3 regions of the Lysinibacillus sp. fls2-241-R2A-57 genome follow, and region 3 is predicted to be linked to each of the others. Evidence: riboswitches for the same ligand, from Rfam matches in the RefSeq annotation. Region 3 holds a riboswitch; each other region holds the start of a gene.

Region 1 (5,707 bases), on a different contig from region 3:
AATTCTCATCATGGATGACCGCAAGCTTGCCATCTTTCGTCTGTAGAATATCGAGCTCGATATAATCGGCACCTGTCCGAATAGCGCCTTCGAAGGCACCCATTGTATTCTCTATGCCTGAAGTAATGTCGCCCCGATGAGCCATAATGATAAACTCCTCATTGGCTTCCCCCCAATCAGTCAACAGGGTGGTTGCTCCCCAGCCTATAACAATAAGAATGAGCATTCCGAACGCAGTCAGCGCTGCACGATAACGTCGCATGAGCGAACGCTGCATATCGCGTCCTTTCCAGACAGAAGCATCGACTCCATCGGTATCAATATTCACACGGTCATGGCCTTGATAGCGTACATATAGCAGGGTGATAATAGTAATGAACATTGGAGTCATAATCGGTGTCGCGATATACAAACCAAAGCTCAGCGTGATGCCAATAGTAATCATTAATCTGGAATCGCCATCTCCACTAGGAAGGAGAAACACGATTAGGCTGATTAGACAGATAAGTAGAATGAACAGCAACAGGAAGATTAATGCCCATTCAAACACAGCTCTAACTAATGACCACTTACTACGCCAGAACAATTGCTTGCTCTCGCGAACGGCGTTCCAGAATTGATACTTGCCTTCCAATACCATAATCGGCAGAGCATAGATACAGATTAAGTTCAATGCCAGGATAAGCAGTCCAACGATAACAAGAACGATCGTTCCGAAGGTTGTCTTCATCAGCTCGCCCGTAATAAAGTTCGGAACCGTCATATTCGGCAATAGTGTTCCGCTGATGTTGACATCAAGTAGCGGGAACAGGAGCAATAAATAGAGAGCAAGTCCAAAAACTCCGACGCGCCATAAACCTGGTAAGCTAGAGATTGCCTTGAACAATACGGGGCGGATTCGTGCGCGCTTCTCTTGAATCCCATAATAGGCAATATAGAAGAGCACAGTAAACTCTGTGTAAATGAGCATTATGGCAATTGGCACCATTACCAGTACACTAAGTAGGCCATATTTGCTGAACAAGAAGCGCAGAAGGTCATGATTGGCGGCCGCTTGGAAGCCCCCAACAGCCAGTAATTTGTTAAAAATTATGGATAATAACGGGATAAATACACTTATCGTTAGCAGTTTGTATACCAATTCAAATAAAAGAAAAGGACGGTACGCATACTTCCACACCCTTAAAATATCCCTCGTCATCTGAAAAGGCATGAATTTTAAACGATTCGTATTGGTTTGTTTAGTATTCATGGTTTTGGTTTTCCTTTAGTTAGTATCGCGGTGCATATCTCATTATATATCTACACATTTCCTCCAACAATACTGTATAGTGATAATGCACACGAAACGGAGAGACTTAATACATAAAAAGGCGACAGATTATTCATCACATGATAAAACCCCTACAAATCTCTTCATAAGTTGGTCGTCGTACTCTGTAAGCTCCGTACATACTGAACTTTTGATTGCGCTTCAACTCAGTTCTTCACTTGAAAGATGTCTCTCTATTTTTTGAGCGTGACACTTTTAGACCATCCCTTGAGTATGTAGGAGTTCTAGCTCCATTCTTTCAAGTGTGCTAAAATGTTAAGTAACTATGATTAATTTCTCCTGTTAAAACTCCTTGTATATCAAGGAAAACAGGCTGTCTTTACTACATTATTATTAGAAAATTAAAGAGTTAAACCCATTATTACCACTAGGGGAGTCTTTAAAAGGCTGAGACGTATATTGTCATATACGGACCCTTTGAACCTGATCTAGTTCACACTAGCGGAGGGAAGTGGCGACACTTGCTTTTTACTATGTAAATGCAAGGCCGCTTCCTATGTTTTTAGGGAGCGGCCTTTTTAGGTTTTATATTGTTGTCGGGTTTTTTACGCTGTAGCGGTGGAATTTTTTTGTTTACCGGCGCTTTTCTCTGTTTTAGCGGCGGATTTCACTGCTTTACCGGCGCTTTTCACAGTTTTAGTGGCGGAATTCTCTGATTTACCGGCGCTTCTCACCCTTTTAGCGGCGGATTTCTCTGATTTACCGGCGCTTTTTACTGTTTTAGCGGCGGATTTCTCTGGTTTACCGGCGCTTTTCTCTGTTTTAGCGGCGGATCTCACTGATTTACCGGCGCTTTTCTCTGCTTTACCGGCGGAATTCACTAGTTTACCGGCGCTTCTCACCCTTTTAGCGGCGGAATTCTCTGATTTACCGGCGCTTTTCTCTGTTTTAGCGGCGGATCTCACTAGTTTACCGGCGCTTCTCACCCTTTTAGCGGCGGATTTCTCTGTTTTAGCGGCGGATTTCTCTGATTTACCGGCGCTTTTCTCTGTTTTAGCGGCGGAACTCCCTAGTTTACCGGCGGAACACCAAATTTACCGTTATTAACGATTAAATTCATATTTTAAAGGAGTGGAAATTATGTCAATTCGAAAATTAACAATCATGGCCTTACTAGTAGCTATTGCCGTAGCAGGTTCTAGCTTTGTCTCAATACCAACGGGAATTGCACGTGCCTACCCTGTACAGCATGCCATTAATGTTATTGGCGCTATCATTCTTGGACCAGTGCCTACTGTTATGGTCGCCTTTGTCACAGCAATTATTCGTATTTTAACAGGCACAGGCTCATTATTAGCTATACCCGGCAGTGTCATTGGTGCTTTATGTGCAGCTCTAGCCTATAAATACAGCGGCAAGCAGTGGCTAGCAGGTGTCGGTGAAATATTCGGGACAGGTATTATTGCCTCACTCATTGCAGTACCTTACGCACACTTATTAATGGGGACATCCGTTGCTGCTTTATTTTTCATGCCAGCCTTTTTAACTTCAAGTACTATTGGTGCTGTCTTAGGCATTGTCATTGCTAGCAATTTGCGTAAAACAGTATTTGTAACTAACCTTAACACTCTGCTTAAATAATGATTGGTTGCAATATAAAAACGTTACTTCTTAATGGCAATTCATTAAGAAAGTAACGTTTTTTATCCAACTAAATTCATCCATACTTCAACGGTAATCCCATTTCATGAGCAATTAGTAAAAAGTCTTTTTTGCTTATTTCAAAATGACCAAATCTGAATTTATAACCATATTTCGATTTATCTTCTACAAATTCTAAATAATCTAAGATCCTTTTTATCGGTACAGCCTTTGCCTCTTTATAAAAGTCTATATCTCTTCTAAAAGGAATAAAATTTTCTGCCATTTGGAACTCGTATATTCGCTCGTCTTTTATTCTTCCAATTGCGGTAAATGCTCTTACAGGCTCGTTACCATCTAGACTTTTTTTAGGAGAATAATAAATGATCCAATCTCCTTTTTGCATTCGTTTCAAAGGTCTTTCTTTACCGTGGCATAACTGGCCGAATCCTCCCTCAACCCCTTTTTGAACATGATTGAGAGATACCACGCCAATCCAATATTTAGGGTCTCTTTCAATCGTAGGATATTGAGACATAGCTTTCATCTCCTTTTATTTTGGCATCATCGTTAATGATTTTACTTTTCCTGTGCACGATTTTCATATACTTTTGTCAATATGCCTTTCAATTGCTCTTTTTCTTCTAATGAAAGTACATTTAAAACTTCATTCTCAGAAATCGCAAGGGTCTTCAACAATTCTTCTGCCAAATTTTCACCCTGTTCCGTAAGGCATATTAAATTCTCTCTTCTATTTTCTTGATTTTTCTCCCTGTAAACATATTTTCTTTCTTCTAGACTATCGATAAAAAAGCGGACACTATTTTTATCCAACTTTAAAATCTGCCCTATTTGAATTTGGCTAAGTTTTTTTTCTTTTACAGCCATCATGATCCCGACTTCTCTGGATTTCATTTGAAATTTTTCGCTAATATATTTCTCGAGATTTTCTTCTAAAGCCTCTGCTAGTTTAAAACTTAGAAAACCAAAAGAATTCATTATATTGGTCATGTTTGATCCCCCAAATATATAGTACTTTAAAATGATAGTAATATTTTATTACTTTCATCTATTATTACATTTGTGTATATTATTTACAAGGTAAATTTTGCTTACCACAAAAAAATCTCTAATTTCGAGAAAGTAGCGATCTGAAATTAGCCCATCATAATAGCGTGGGGTGGATTGCCGTTTCGCATACGCTCCATTGGTCAGATGGTCAAATCACATAAACCCCAAAGAATCCCCCAGTCTCCACTCCTAACAAATATCATCCCCAACTCTTGATAATGGCCCAATGACAAAAAAACGATAGCTCATGCTATAAAGCAATGAACCATCGTTTTAAATTTCTAAGGCCTTTTTTTCATGCCCTTTAATAGCTGGGCAACATTTGTGTCCTCTGCTTGTATTGGTTTTTCCTCAACAAGTTGTTCTTTTTTCTTCGGCCTTGTTAGGAAGCCCCAACCAAAGCGTCGAATGGTAATATCGGTGAAGAACAGTAGCATACCTGCTAATAAAAGCCATGTTGCAATATTTTGGCGTTCCGCACCTTCATTAGTAAATTCGCGGAATACTTCGTTCGGCTCTTTCAAAACGGAGCCGCCTGTTTGCTTTGTTAGCTCTTTCACTAGCTGATCATTCACTGGACGTAATTCATACTCAGCACTGTAAGGTACACTTAAGCCTGCCTGGTAAATCGTCTGTTTTTCATCGGCAATGCGGAAGAAGATTAGTCCCGGTTCTGCTTGTACGACTGCTCGAACTTGTGATGCTGAAATTGTTTCCAGCTGTGTTTCAAGTTCTTCGCCCGCCTCATTGACAGCAACGATATCTAAAAATGCCGCTTCATTTGTTGGGTCAGTGATGACAAATGATCCGTCTGACTCTAGACGTACATCATAAGCAACATCGTTATAGCTTGGTAGCATTTGCGAAATAAGCGTTTGCCAAAATGTGCCCCAATTCTGCCATCTTGCCCAGTCTCCTGTCCATTTTCCTGTTGAATCAGAAGTAAAGGCGAATGTTTTGCCAAGACCATATTGCCATTGTGCTAACACCGGATCTTCTTTCTCGCTTTCCGCAATAACAGTCGCTCCCTGCTTGGCTGTCGTACCAATATAAGCATTCATTTGAGGTACACCATTCGTAAATAACGTATTCCATCCAGATGCATTAAATATAGTTGGATAGAATGGGTTATCCTCAATATATGTGCGTGAAATCATGGCCGTTTCACGAGATAAAATAGAAGGGATCGTCTGCTCATCAACAACATCGTAGAAACGTCCACTTCCCATCTCGCTAAGTGCTTCCAGTAAATTAGCATCTGCATCCTGACCAATTGCTACCGTCGATAGTGTAATACCTTTCTCTTTACCCTGTGCAATTAAATCCTCATAATTCCCTGACTGTGACTGACCATCAGTTAATAGAATAATATGCTTACGCTGTAGCTTTAAATCAGCTAGATTTTCATAGGCTTTAGCTAGTGATCCATATATTTCGGTGCCACCACCTGGCGTAACAGATAAAATCGTGTCCACAGCTTCTTCCTTTTTGCCTAGTGGTCCTGTCTCAATTATTTCCCAAGGTCGGTCATCAAAGGCAATAAACCCTAGCGTATCCTCATCTCGTAGCATTTCGACTGAACGAGCGGCCGCTTCCTTAGCGAGCTCTAGTTTTGCTCCAGACATACTTCCAGAGCGGTCTAGTACAATCACCAATCCTAATGATGGTAATTGCTCCTTACCTTTAATCTCCATTTCAACAGGTAGTAAAGTTTCGATTGGC
Region 2 (5,707 bases), on a different contig from region 3:
TTATCTTCCGGCGGATGTCACGGATTTTCAAAGGAATGAATTGTGCCTGCACAATTCAAAATTCGGACGCATTGTTTATCTGTAGCGAAAGCGAAGTGTCAGCAACAAATGTTTTCTGTGCGAAAGCGAAGCGACAGCAACAATTATGCCAAGGCGAAATTGATAAAAGGGGTGTTGTGATGGGCAAATCTAGGAGTATTGCTTTAAAGTTATCTTCCCTAATTATAGGGTTATTTTTAGTGCTATTTATTACATATACAACGATTACAGGTCTTATTATAAAGACGCAAAGTGTTGATGATGCGGAAAGTGCGACACTTGAAACGGCTGAATATTCGGCAGCAAAGATGAGTGAACGTTTTGAGAAAGCGAATACGACATTGCTAACAACGAAGCGAATAATTGAGGGCATGGAGAAAAAAGGCGAGCTTTCCGCTAAAACCATAATAGATATGATGGAAAGTAATTTAGCTAATAATGAAGATTTACTTGGTGTGGGTGCTGTTTTTGAACAGAACTCTACAAAGGTAGATCCGACCATTAATGCTACTTTGGTGGATTCGAAAAATCGCTTTGTCCCTTATTTAAGTAAAGATGGGGATAAAATAACAACTGCTTCTCTTGAAGGCCTCGAAGATAAGGGTGTTTCTGAATGGTATTGGATACCAAAAGAACAAGGACGGGCAGTTCTAACGGAGCCCTATGACTATAATGTAAATGGACAGACAGTACCGATGACAACGATTTCTGTTCCATTAGTCGATGCTTCAGGAGAATTTTTCGGCATATTGACGGCTGATTTAGCTATTGATTATTTAAAAGAATTGACAGAGTCCGTAAAGCCAGAAGGTGGCTATGCAGCTATCATTACTGATAAAGGAGTTTTAACTGCAAATAGCTTTGGTGAGGCTTTAAAGGGACAAAATATGCAAGATAATATGGACTGGGCAAGCATTAGACAAACAATGGAAAAAGGCGAGCTCAAAAGTATGTATGTGGATTCCAAAGAGCTTAAGGAAAATTCATTTAATGTTTTTGCTCCGATGATTTTAGATGGAATTGATGAAACATGGACTGTACAAATAGTGCTACCAAAATCCAAAATATTAGAAACGTATAATCATGTACTTGTTTTTACAATCATAGCGTCAATTATTATAGTCGTTTTAATGACCGTTGCTAGTGCGCTGTTTATCTATAAATTATTGAAGCCATTAAAGTTTTTACGGACTTCTATTGAAACGGCAGCAGATGGGGATTTAACTCAAAAAGTAGATGAGAAGTATATTAAACCTGATGAGATTGGTGCGGTTGCATTAGCTTATAATAATATGTTGGATCAAACGAATAGTGCCATTCAAACAGTGCTGAATTCTACGACATCGCTAAATCAAGCATCCAATCATGTTCACGAAGCGTTTAATGAAATCGTTGCTTCAAGTCAAGAGGTCTCTGTAGCCATTAATGAAATTGCGCAAGGAGCATCGAAGCAATCTGAGGATACAGAAGAAACAAATTATCAAATAATGGATTTGTCTGATCAAATTGATGCTATTACAACGCTTTCGAATGAAATGGATGAGCTATCGAATAAAACAAAAGCAACTACAGATAGAGGAATGAAAGAAGTCGAGAGCTTACGTGAACGTAATTCAGAAACGAATGCAATGAATGGACGTATTCAGCAGCAAATGGAGTCATTGGCGTCTAATATTTCTGATATCAATCAAATTATAGCGTCAATTCAAGGCATTACAGAGCAAACGAATTTATTAGCCTTAAATGCAAGTATTGAAGCGGCTCGTGCTGGTGAGCATGGTAAAGGTTTTGCAGTTGTCGCTGAGGAAGTACGAAAGTTAGCAGAGCAATCCAAAAAGGAAACAGAGATCATTAAGCGAACAGTAGGTAGTATTCTTGAAAACTCTCAGCATACAGTTGCTGTCATTGCTTCAAACGCAGGCTTAATGCAAGCTCAAAATGAGTCTGTACAAAGCACGGAGATTGCGTTTAAAGACAATAGCGAGCTTTCTAGTTCTATCGAAACGTCGATTAATGAGTTAATGTCTATGCTTTCTCACATGTTAGAGCATAAAAATCAAGCGATTATGGCGATTCAGAGTATCTCTGCTATTTCTGAGGAAACCGCTGCATCTGCAGAACAGGTAAGTGCATCTGCTATTGATCAACAAGCGGAACTACAAAAGGTTGCAGAATCCATCAATAGTATGAATGAGATTTCAAAGGAACTACAAGCGGTCGTTAATCGATTTAAGCTTGCTTAATGTTAAATAATGATTTGTATGAAAGACTGCCTGATATATGAGGCAGTCTTTCTTGTTGCAGCATTTTCTAATAAAAACGTGTTGTACATTTCTGCTAGGTTAACGTTGAGGTGCATTGACCGAGCATAAAAACAGCACTACTATAGGAGAGGAAAGGGGGACATCGATATGATGTATCTCGGTATGATTTTCTTCCAAATTGTAGCTCCTATTTTAGTGCTTCTAGTACTTGGTGCTGTTTTACAAAAGAAATTTCGCTTTAATTTAAAAGCGCTATCTCAGCTTATTACATATTGCTTCATGCCAGCCGCTGTTTTTGTGAATTTATATGAAACGAGTATCGAGCTGTCGGTACTTGGACAAGTTGCGTTATTTATTTTACTCTTTATCGGCAGTCAAATGGTGCTTAGTCACTTTATAGCAAAGGGACTTGGTTTAGTAAAAACAGAGGCGGCAGTGTTTAAAAATAGTGTTGTCCTTATTAATTCAGGCAACTATGGTATTCCGGTCGCGCAAATGATTTTCGTGACGCAACCGATTGGAGTAGCGATTCAGGTCATTCTTGTGATATTTCAAAATATGACGACCTATACATACGGCTTATACAATTTAATTTCTTCAACGAAATCGGGCATGTCCATTGTGAAGGATTTCCTCAAAATGCCTATTATTCATGCGCTTATTATTGGTGTAGCGCTGAACTTTTTTGATATCGCTATCCCGCAGTTTATAAAAATTCCGATAGACCATGTGGCAGATGGCTTTATCGCTGTGGCGTTAATAACATTAGGGGCCCAGCTATCACAGCTTGAAATCAAATCGATGTTCAATAAGACGGTATTTATTAGTTGTTTTACACGACTAATCATAGGGCCAGCCGTAGCATTACTTATCATTTTTACACTTGGTTTAGATGGTGTCGTGGCACAATCTCTTTTTATAGCTAGTTCTTTCCCAACGTCGCGAAATAGCTCTAGTTTGGCATTAGAATATGACGTAGAATCGGCAACTGCTGCACAAACAGTTTTATTTTCAACGATTGTAAGCTGTATTACAGTGACGATTGTGATTTATGTAGCGGAGCTGTTGTTTACCTAGTGAGTAAAAACTGAAATCGTTCCGATAAATCTTCAAAGCTTTCATATGACACTTGATGAGTGTGCCAAAAATTATCAAATGAAGCTTCCATCTCTTAGCAATATCTGCTACACTAGCATCAAACTTAATAAGTACTAACTAGGGGAGTCTGATGAGTCAGGCTGAGAGGGAAACGCATTGAGGTTTCTTGACCCTTTGGACCTGATCTGGCTCATACCAGCGTGGGAAAGTTAACCATTATTGCACTCTATGTTATTTGCGATAACTATACCTTTACATTCTTAGCCGGATCCAAAAATTTTTTGGATTCGGCTTTTGTTTTTGTTGGGGTGAGCTAGATTCGGTCCTTATATAAATATAAAAGGGAGCGAAGTAGTTTATGACAACAGTTAGCGACAAGAATATTACGATTATGTCTAGTTTTGAAGGAAGTAAAAAAGTTTACGTAGAAGGATCTCGACCAGATATTTTAGTACCAATGCGTGAAATTGCTTTAAGTCCTACGACAGGAAGCTTTGGTGAAGAGGAAAATGCGCCGGTTCGTGTTTATGATACGAGTGGCCCGTATACTGATCCTGCATATAAAGTAGACATTACGAAAGGATTGCCAGCTTTACGTAGTGCATGGATCAAAGAACGGGGGGACGTCGAGGAATACGAAGGTCGTACTATTAAGCCAGAGGATAACGGTTTCCGTAATGCTGATGATCCACGTATTAAAGAAAATGTTTTTCCTGATTTATCTAGAAAACCTCTGCGTGCTAAGAAAGGTAGAAATGTAACACAGCTTCACTATGCGCGAAAGGGAATAATTACTCCAGAAATGGAATTTGTAGCGATTCGCGAAAATATAGACCCTGAATTCGTGCGCTCAGAAATTGCGGCAGGTCGTGCTATTTTGCCTTCTAATATTAATCACCCTGAAGCCGAGCCAATGATTATTGGACGTAACTTCCACGTGAAAATTAATGCCAATATTGGAAACTCAGCGGTGTCATCCTCAATTGCGGAAGAGGTAGAAAAAATGACATGGGCTACACGCTGGGGTGCTGATAACATTATGGATTTATCGACTGGAAAGCATATTCATACGACACGTGAATGGATTATTCGTAATGCCGCAGTGCCAGTAGGGACAGTGCCAATCTATCAAGCGCTTGAAAAAGTAAATGGTGTGGCAGAGGATTTAACGTGGGAAGTGTATCGTGATACGTTGATTGAGCAGGCCGAACAAGGTGTTGATTACTTCACGATTCATGCAGGGGTACTACTACGCTATGTGCCATTAACAGCTAATCGTGTAACGGGCATAGTGTCCCGTGGAGGCTCGATTATGGCGCAGTGGTGTTTATTCCACCACCAAGAGAGCTTCTTATATACACATTTTGAAGAAATCTGCGAAATTATGAAAACCTATGATGTTGCCTTCTCTTTAGGTGACGGTTTGCGTCCTGGTTCTATTGCAGATGCTAATGATGAGGCACAGTTTGCGGAGCTAGAAACGCTAGGGGAATTAACGCAAATTGCCTGGAAGCATGATGTACAGGTGATGGTAGAAGGGCCAGGGCATGTACCAATGCATCTTATTAAAGAAAATATGGACAAGCAGTTAGAGCTGTGTAAAGAGGCTCCTTTCTATACTTTAGGGCCGCTGACAACAGATATTGCTCCTGGCTATGACCATATTACATCAGCTATTGGTGCTGCGATGATAGGGTGGTTTGGTACGGCAATGCTATGTTATGTAACACCTAAAGAGCATCTCGGCTTACCAAATCGTGAGGACGTTCGTGTAGGGGTTATTACGTATAAAATTGCTGCACACGCCGCTGATTTAGCGAAAGGGCATCCGGGAGCACAGCAACGTGATGATGCACTATCTAAAGCACGCTTTGAATTCCGCTGGCGCGATCAATTCAACCTATCGTTAGATCCAGAGCGTGCAGTAGAATATCATGATGAAACATTGCCTGCAGAAGGAGCGAAAACTGCGCACTTCTGTTCAATGTGTGGACCTAAGTTTTGCAGTATGAGAATCTCACAGGATATTCGTAATTATGCGAAGGATAGAGATATGAATACTACTGAAGCTATTCATAAAGGTATGCAGGAAAAGGCAGAGGAATTTAAAAAGGCAGGCAGTCAAATTTATCAATAATTATTAGAGAAGGCTTGTGTCTATCAACTTAGGCACAAGCCTTATTTTGATTCATAGGCCCAGTCGGAACGGAAATCAACCCCACGTTATGATGATGAGCCCTCATTTTGTCATTAAGACAAAAAAACCCCATGTGAAGTTGCCCTTCACATGGAGTAAAAAGTTGGAT
Region 3 (5,707 bases):
GAGATCTCAAATCGTTTTCCTGTAATATTCGCACCTTTTAATGTTAGCTATGTGATTTGGATTGTAATTTACATGTTACTTGGTTATTGGTTAGTCATGAATATTAAAAAGACATCTATTAAACAGACTGTTCTCTTTAGTAGCATTTGCATCATGCAGGCGTTAACAATTGTGTTTTGGCATCACGAACTATTTATCGTGACAATTGCTAGTACGTTTATTTTAGTACTGTATTTATTTTTGTTGTACAATACGTACCCTCTCAGCGATCATTCACCTTCAGGTCGAATACCCTTCTCGATTTACTTCGCATGGGTTACATTTATACTGATGACAAACGTAAGCTTTACGCTAACATCTTATCAATGGAATGGTTTTGGCCTTAGTAATCCACTTTGGGCAGTTATTTTACTGACAATCGGGGTCGCAATAGCGCTACATATTCGATTCCATCATTTTGATATTATGTATCCAAGTGTATTTATCTGGTCCTATATTGGGGTTGCGTTACATAATGGTTTAGATGAGCTACTTGTGACAACAGCATCTTTATTTTTATGTGGAGTGCTACTTGTCGGTATATTATTTATTAAAAAAAATCCTGCCTACCAAAAATAAATTGGTTAGCAGGATTTTAGCTTTTTTATTGTTCATCAAGTGAAGTTAAAATAATTGGTTTGTCTTTTGTAACGATAACTGAATGCTCGATTTGAGCAACTAATGATTTGTCTGGCGTAACGAATGTCCAGCCATCACCAGATTCCACAATATGCTCCGCTTTTGCCGAGATAAATGGCTCGACTGCAAGCACCATGCCCTCTTTCATAATTGTAGAATCCCATGCATCATAATAGTTTAAAATATGATTTGGCTCATCATGTAATGAACGACCTAATCCATGACCTGTTAGGTTCATGATCACTGTTAAATCATTGGCATACGCTTCACGCTCAACAGCTTTTCCGATTTGGTTTAATTTCGAGCCTGCTTTTACTTTTGTCATTGCACGATCAAAAGCACTTTTAGCTACGCGACATAGCTTTTCTTTATCCTCATAGCCTTCACCAACTACAAATGAAATACCCGTATCAGCAAAATAGCCATTTAATGAACCAGATACATCAATGTTTACGATATCTCCCTCATTAATCACACGTTTACCTGGAATACCATGTGCGACTTCCTCATTAACACTAATACATGTGTATCCTGGGAAATCATACTCCCCTTTAGGTCCAGAAACTGCTCCTGCCTCAGCAAACATACGGCCTGCAATTTCATCTAGTTCCAGTGTAGTTACACCTGGTTTTGTAGCGGCCTTCATTGCTTCACGAATTTCAGCACAAATACGGCCGATTTTTTTAAAGGCTTCAATCTCTTCTTGCGTTTTTACGATCATTTTTAACGTCCCTTTCATCTAATATCTATTCAATAATATAACATAACTTTTTATACAAAAAACGCTAAACGCTTTAAATATTGTATGTCATCATAAATTCTAAAGTGCTGAAAAACAGGCTCATCTCCAAAACGTGAGATCGATTTCCGTTCCGGCTGGGCGCTTTGCCGCTGTCGCTTCGCTTTAGCACAGAGAATACATTTGTTGCTGCCGCTTTGCTTTCGCACAGAAAACATCCGCTTCGTCGCAGGGTCTCATCTGTGACGCTGATCCCCGAAGAGTCGCCCAGCCGGAACGAAGAACAACTTATTTTCATAACATACGGTTTAATATACGCCATCCCTAAATAGCTAAAAAAGCAATAATCCCTCATTCAATTTAATAAAAATAAAAACCCTCCACTCATGTGAAGGGCATAATAGTTATGATTTTCGTTGCATTAATTGAGGAGCGGCTGTAAATAACAGAACAGCAACAATTGCTGTTAAAACCGTTGCTGGTAGCATATATGTTCCATTATAGATGATTGAATAAATCCATGCATTTTGATCGCCAGCATATTCTGAGAAAAATACAGCGCCAGCAATTGTATGTGCCGCATAACGTAAAAACCCTGCTAATACAGTTCCTAAAATAATATAAAGTGCCATTTTTGTTTTGTTTACATTTTTCGCAGCCTCAAGTACTGGTCGACGAACAATTGCAGCTAAACCAACTACAGTGAAGGCAACGCCGTAATCGAGTAATCCTTGAAGCCAATGTACAATATAGGCACCAAACATTGTTTGCATAACACCAATTAGTAAGCCCGTTGTTAGACCTGGAATAAGGCCCCATCGGAATGCTATTAAAATTATTGGCACCATCACTAGACTAACAGAGCCACCTTGTGCCCATACTTTAAAGGAAACCTGATCAAGCACTAGACCGATCGCTGCGAATATTGCAATCTCCACAAGCATTAAAAGTCTTTTTTTGTCCATATTATTCTCTCCTTTGTTCCGATGTAGGATACAAGAGCAGGAATAGAAAACATTCGATAAATATGTCCCTATCTGACACCAAAAAGACTTAATCTCTACTCAGCACGTTTTTAGTGACCGAATAAAGAAAAAACGATGCCAGGACAGAGCCTCACATCGTAAAAGTGTCGGTTTCTATCCACATCCCTACGCAAGTGTTAACTTACAGGTTCAAAGAGTCAAGGCATTAAGTGCCCAGTCTCAGCTGACATCATCAGCTCCCCTTGTGGTCGTTACATCTTAATTTAATTGAACTACCTAATTGTACGCAAACACGGTTATGATTACAACCTCTTCCACATTTTTTTTGAAACTTTGCTGTTTTTCATGCGTAAATATAAAAAAAGGAGGTACTACTATGGAGAACCAAAAAGTTTTGTCTGCCTTTAGTTATCTCAGTATTTTGTTCGCACCTTTTATTGTGCCAATAGTGGTTTATTTTGTTTCAAAAGATAGCTACGTCAAGAAACATTCTATCCGAGCACTTATATCTCATTTAATTCCAGTCGTGTTTGGAATTATCTTCTTCGCCGTCTTTATCTTCTCAACTTTATCATTTAACACTTTTGAACCGGATTCAGGTAGCACTACGTTTCTTATCATTTGGTTTGCTTCATTCGCAATTTACTTACTCATCTCTCTAGGTATCGTAATTTGGAATATTATTCAAGCTGTTCGCGTGATCCGATAAGTTTCATTACGGAATTGAACAGGTAATACTAAGAGTTAAAGGAGCTGTTATTTTAATGAAAGTATCTAAAGTTGTCAAAACCGCCGTAAAATTAGCACCTTTCGTTATCCCAATTGTAAAAAAAGTAATCGCTACAAAGAAGGGAACAACTAATTCCTCCAAAAACATCTATAAGAAATAATACGCTCCTAAAGTTAAATGGGGTTATTTCCGGGCCTAGTAACTCTGCTGATATTGAAATGATTTTAGTTGTCGGTGTTCACGGCCCTATGTACATGACCTACATTATTATTGATGATTTATAGGAAGGGTTTTCTGCAACGGAAGTGCAGCGACAAAAATCTTTAATGAGCTGCAGTTTTGAGATTTATCGAGAACTTTTGATTGTTTATCGACCAACTTTATCGATTTATCAACCAACTTTCGAAAAATATCGACATCTACCTATTGTCTGACCGCACTGATAATTTACACATAAGCATATTTTTTTACGCAAAATTTAACATCAAAAAAGCGCGAGAAATCAACGTTTCTAAATTGATTTCTTGCGCTTTTTATGGTTTTGACCAGTTTTGTCCCAGTCTCTTTTATTGTTGTTGAAATGACATTAAGGCGTCATATTAAATAAAGTATGACTCTTCGGCAAAGCGAGAGGTTGATTTCCGTTCCGACTGAGCGCTTTGTAGCTGACGCTTTGCTTTCGCTACAGAAAACATTTGCCGCTGACGCTTCGCTTTCGCGCAGAGCAGAGCTTCCTGGGGGCGTCCGATGAGCCGCTTCACTCGCGTTGCTCGCTCCAGGGTCTCATCTGTGACACTGATCCCCAAGGAGTCGCTCAGTCTCCACTCCAATCAACCTCTTCACATAACATGTATCTTCTATCTTATCACCCTATTTATAGTGCGAAAGCGAAGCGACAGCAACAATTAGATGTACAATCGCTCTCTGTTATAAGTCTGTTCTGTTCGATTATGGTGAGTAGTCATAGCTTTCCTTTTAAAATGCGTAAAATTTATAAAAGTTCTACGCTATCGTTGAATGAAGTGGAAGTAGCTCGACACTCGCCAACAGGAAAGAAAGTTGCCTAGAATGAAAATCACCCTGGATTTAAAACGCCACAACATTCACAAAGATTTTGATCGTTTTGTTTTTCACTTCACTTCAAAATATGTTTGACTGTGACCATTCATTGTTTTTTCAACATGTAAAACTGCGGGCATTGTAGCTTTTAATTCTGCAACGTGTGATATGACACCAATCATGCGTCCAGAATCTTGTAAATCAATAAGAGTATCAATCGCCTTATTCAATGCTTCTTCATCGAGAGAACCAAAGCCCTCATCAATAAACATCGTTTCAATACGAACATTACCTTGGAAGCTTTGAATGACATCTGCCATACCAAGGGCAAGACTTAAAGATGCATTAAACTTTTCTCCCCCTGATAATGTCTTCACATCTCGTAATTGATCCGTATAAGCATCATATACATCTAGTCCAAGTCCACTTTGCTTCGCATGCTTTTCTAATCGATCTGAACGTCGTAGCTCAAATTGCCCATTGGATAAATGATGTAGACGGACGTTCGCTGCCTCTGTAATTTTATCTAAATAATTGATTTGAATATAACGCTCAAAGGATAGCTTTTTCGCATTCTGTCCATTTAACATTGCATAGAGTTCCTTCACCCGTCCCGCCTCTTTTTCAAGGGAGCGTATTTCCTGTTCCGTTTCCTCAACTTTTTCGATAAAGTCTGTGCACGCTTTTGCAAATCCTTCTATCTGTTGTAATACTTTAAAGGCTTCTTCATATGTCACACGGAGCATCTCTAACTTTTCTTCCATTAACGTTAAATCTTGTTTCTCTTGACCTTTAAGATGCTTTGCTCCCTCAGTAATTTGTACTTGCAATGTGTTTATTTGCAGAGCATAATCACTACAAGCTTTCCGTAAAACCTCTATTTGCATCACGCTACGCTTTGCAGCCGCAAACTCTTCATAGCTGTCAAAGCCCGCTTCCTTCATACTTACTGAAAATTGCTCGCGCTTTTCATCCATTTTCAGCTTCAATTCCTCGTAAGCTTGTTTAGTTATTTCCACTGCCATTCTAGTATTATTCGCTGCTTCCTTGGCAGATTGCAGGTTTTGTTGGCTAGCATGCCAGGCAGTTTGTAATGCAACCTTTTGTGAACTAAGATCAGCAATTGCCTGCTTTAATGCCTGTAATGACTTAAGATTTTCTGGAATATGTTTTTGTTGCTCTTCCACAACTGCTTGTTGTTTTGTAAATTCCTTCGTCTTTTCCGCTAAATATTGCTCTAGCTTTATTTGCTTTTCTTGAAGACGCTCCATTTGCACACGATAATCCTTTTGTTGCATGCGTACATCAACTAATTGAGTGCTCACTACTTTTAATAGTGTAATTTGTTGCTCTACATTGTGTAAGGAAGCTGCAAGTTGTGCTTGATTTGCTAGATTAATATCATTAGTTTTTAACTGCTCTAGTGCTTCTTGTAAAAGCTGCTTTGTAGAATTATATAAAGCTTCTTTCTCTAAAAACTTGCGCTCATCAGCCGCTGCCTTTACTCGTAAAACT

The links. A riboswitch is a leader RNA that binds a small molecule or an ion and turns the genes downstream of it on or off. The one in region 3 is predicted to bind thiamine pyrophosphate.
Region 1: it holds a riboswitch for thiamine pyrophosphate, as region 3 does, so the genes downstream of both, QRN68_RS13730 (hypothetical protein) here and thiT (energy-coupled thiamine transporter ThiT) in region 3, are expected to answer to the same signal.
Region 2: it holds a riboswitch for thiamine pyrophosphate, as region 3 does, so the genes downstream of both, thiC (phosphomethylpyrimidine synthase ThiC) here and thiT (energy-coupled thiamine transporter ThiT) in region 3, are expected to answer to the same signal.

What each region holds. Positions count from the first base shown of each region.
Region 1 covers NZ_JARVRU010000080.1:10,663-16,369, reverse strand. Annotated here, with positions in the region: gene QRN68_RS13735 (glycerophosphodiester phosphodiesterase) at 1-1,252, opposite strand, end outside; TPP riboswitch at 1,693-1,800, shown strand; gene QRN68_RS13730 (hypothetical protein) at 1,892-2,380, shown strand; gene thiW (energy coupling factor transporter S component ThiW) at 2,414-2,914, shown strand; gene QRN68_RS13720 (EVE domain-containing protein) at 2,991-3,452, opposite strand; gene QRN68_RS13715 (MarR family winged helix-turn-helix transcriptional regulator) at 3,494-3,925, opposite strand; gene QRN68_RS13710 (VWA domain-containing protein) at 4,267-5,707, opposite strand, start outside.
Region 2 covers NZ_JARVRU010000044.1:10,497-16,203, forward strand. Annotated here, with positions in the region: gene QRN68_RS09570 (methyl-accepting chemotaxis protein) at 96-2,282, shown strand; gene QRN68_RS09575 (AEC family transporter) at 2,451-3,380, shown strand; TPP riboswitch at 3,511-3,625, shown strand; gene thiC (phosphomethylpyrimidine synthase ThiC) at 3,760-5,538, shown strand.
Region 3 covers NZ_JARVRU010000222.1:19,392-25,098, forward strand. Annotated here, with positions in the region: gene QRN68_RS26205 (hypothetical protein) at 1-618, shown strand, start outside; gene map (type I methionyl aminopeptidase) at 644-1,399, opposite strand; gene QRN68_RS26215 (hypothetical protein) at 1,450-1,626, opposite strand; gene thiT (energy-coupled thiamine transporter ThiT) at 1,822-2,382, opposite strand; TPP riboswitch at 2,549-2,656, opposite strand; gene QRN68_RS26225 (magnetosome magnetite crystal formation protein family) at 2,780-3,112, shown strand; gene QRN68_RS27165 (LUD domain-containing protein) at 3,265-3,417, shown strand; gene QRN68_RS26235 (hypothetical protein) at 3,733-3,939, opposite strand; gene QRN68_RS26240 (hypothetical protein) at 3,982-4,200, shown strand; gene QRN68_RS26245 (SbcC/MukB-like Walker B domain-containing protein) at 4,264-5,707, opposite strand, start outside.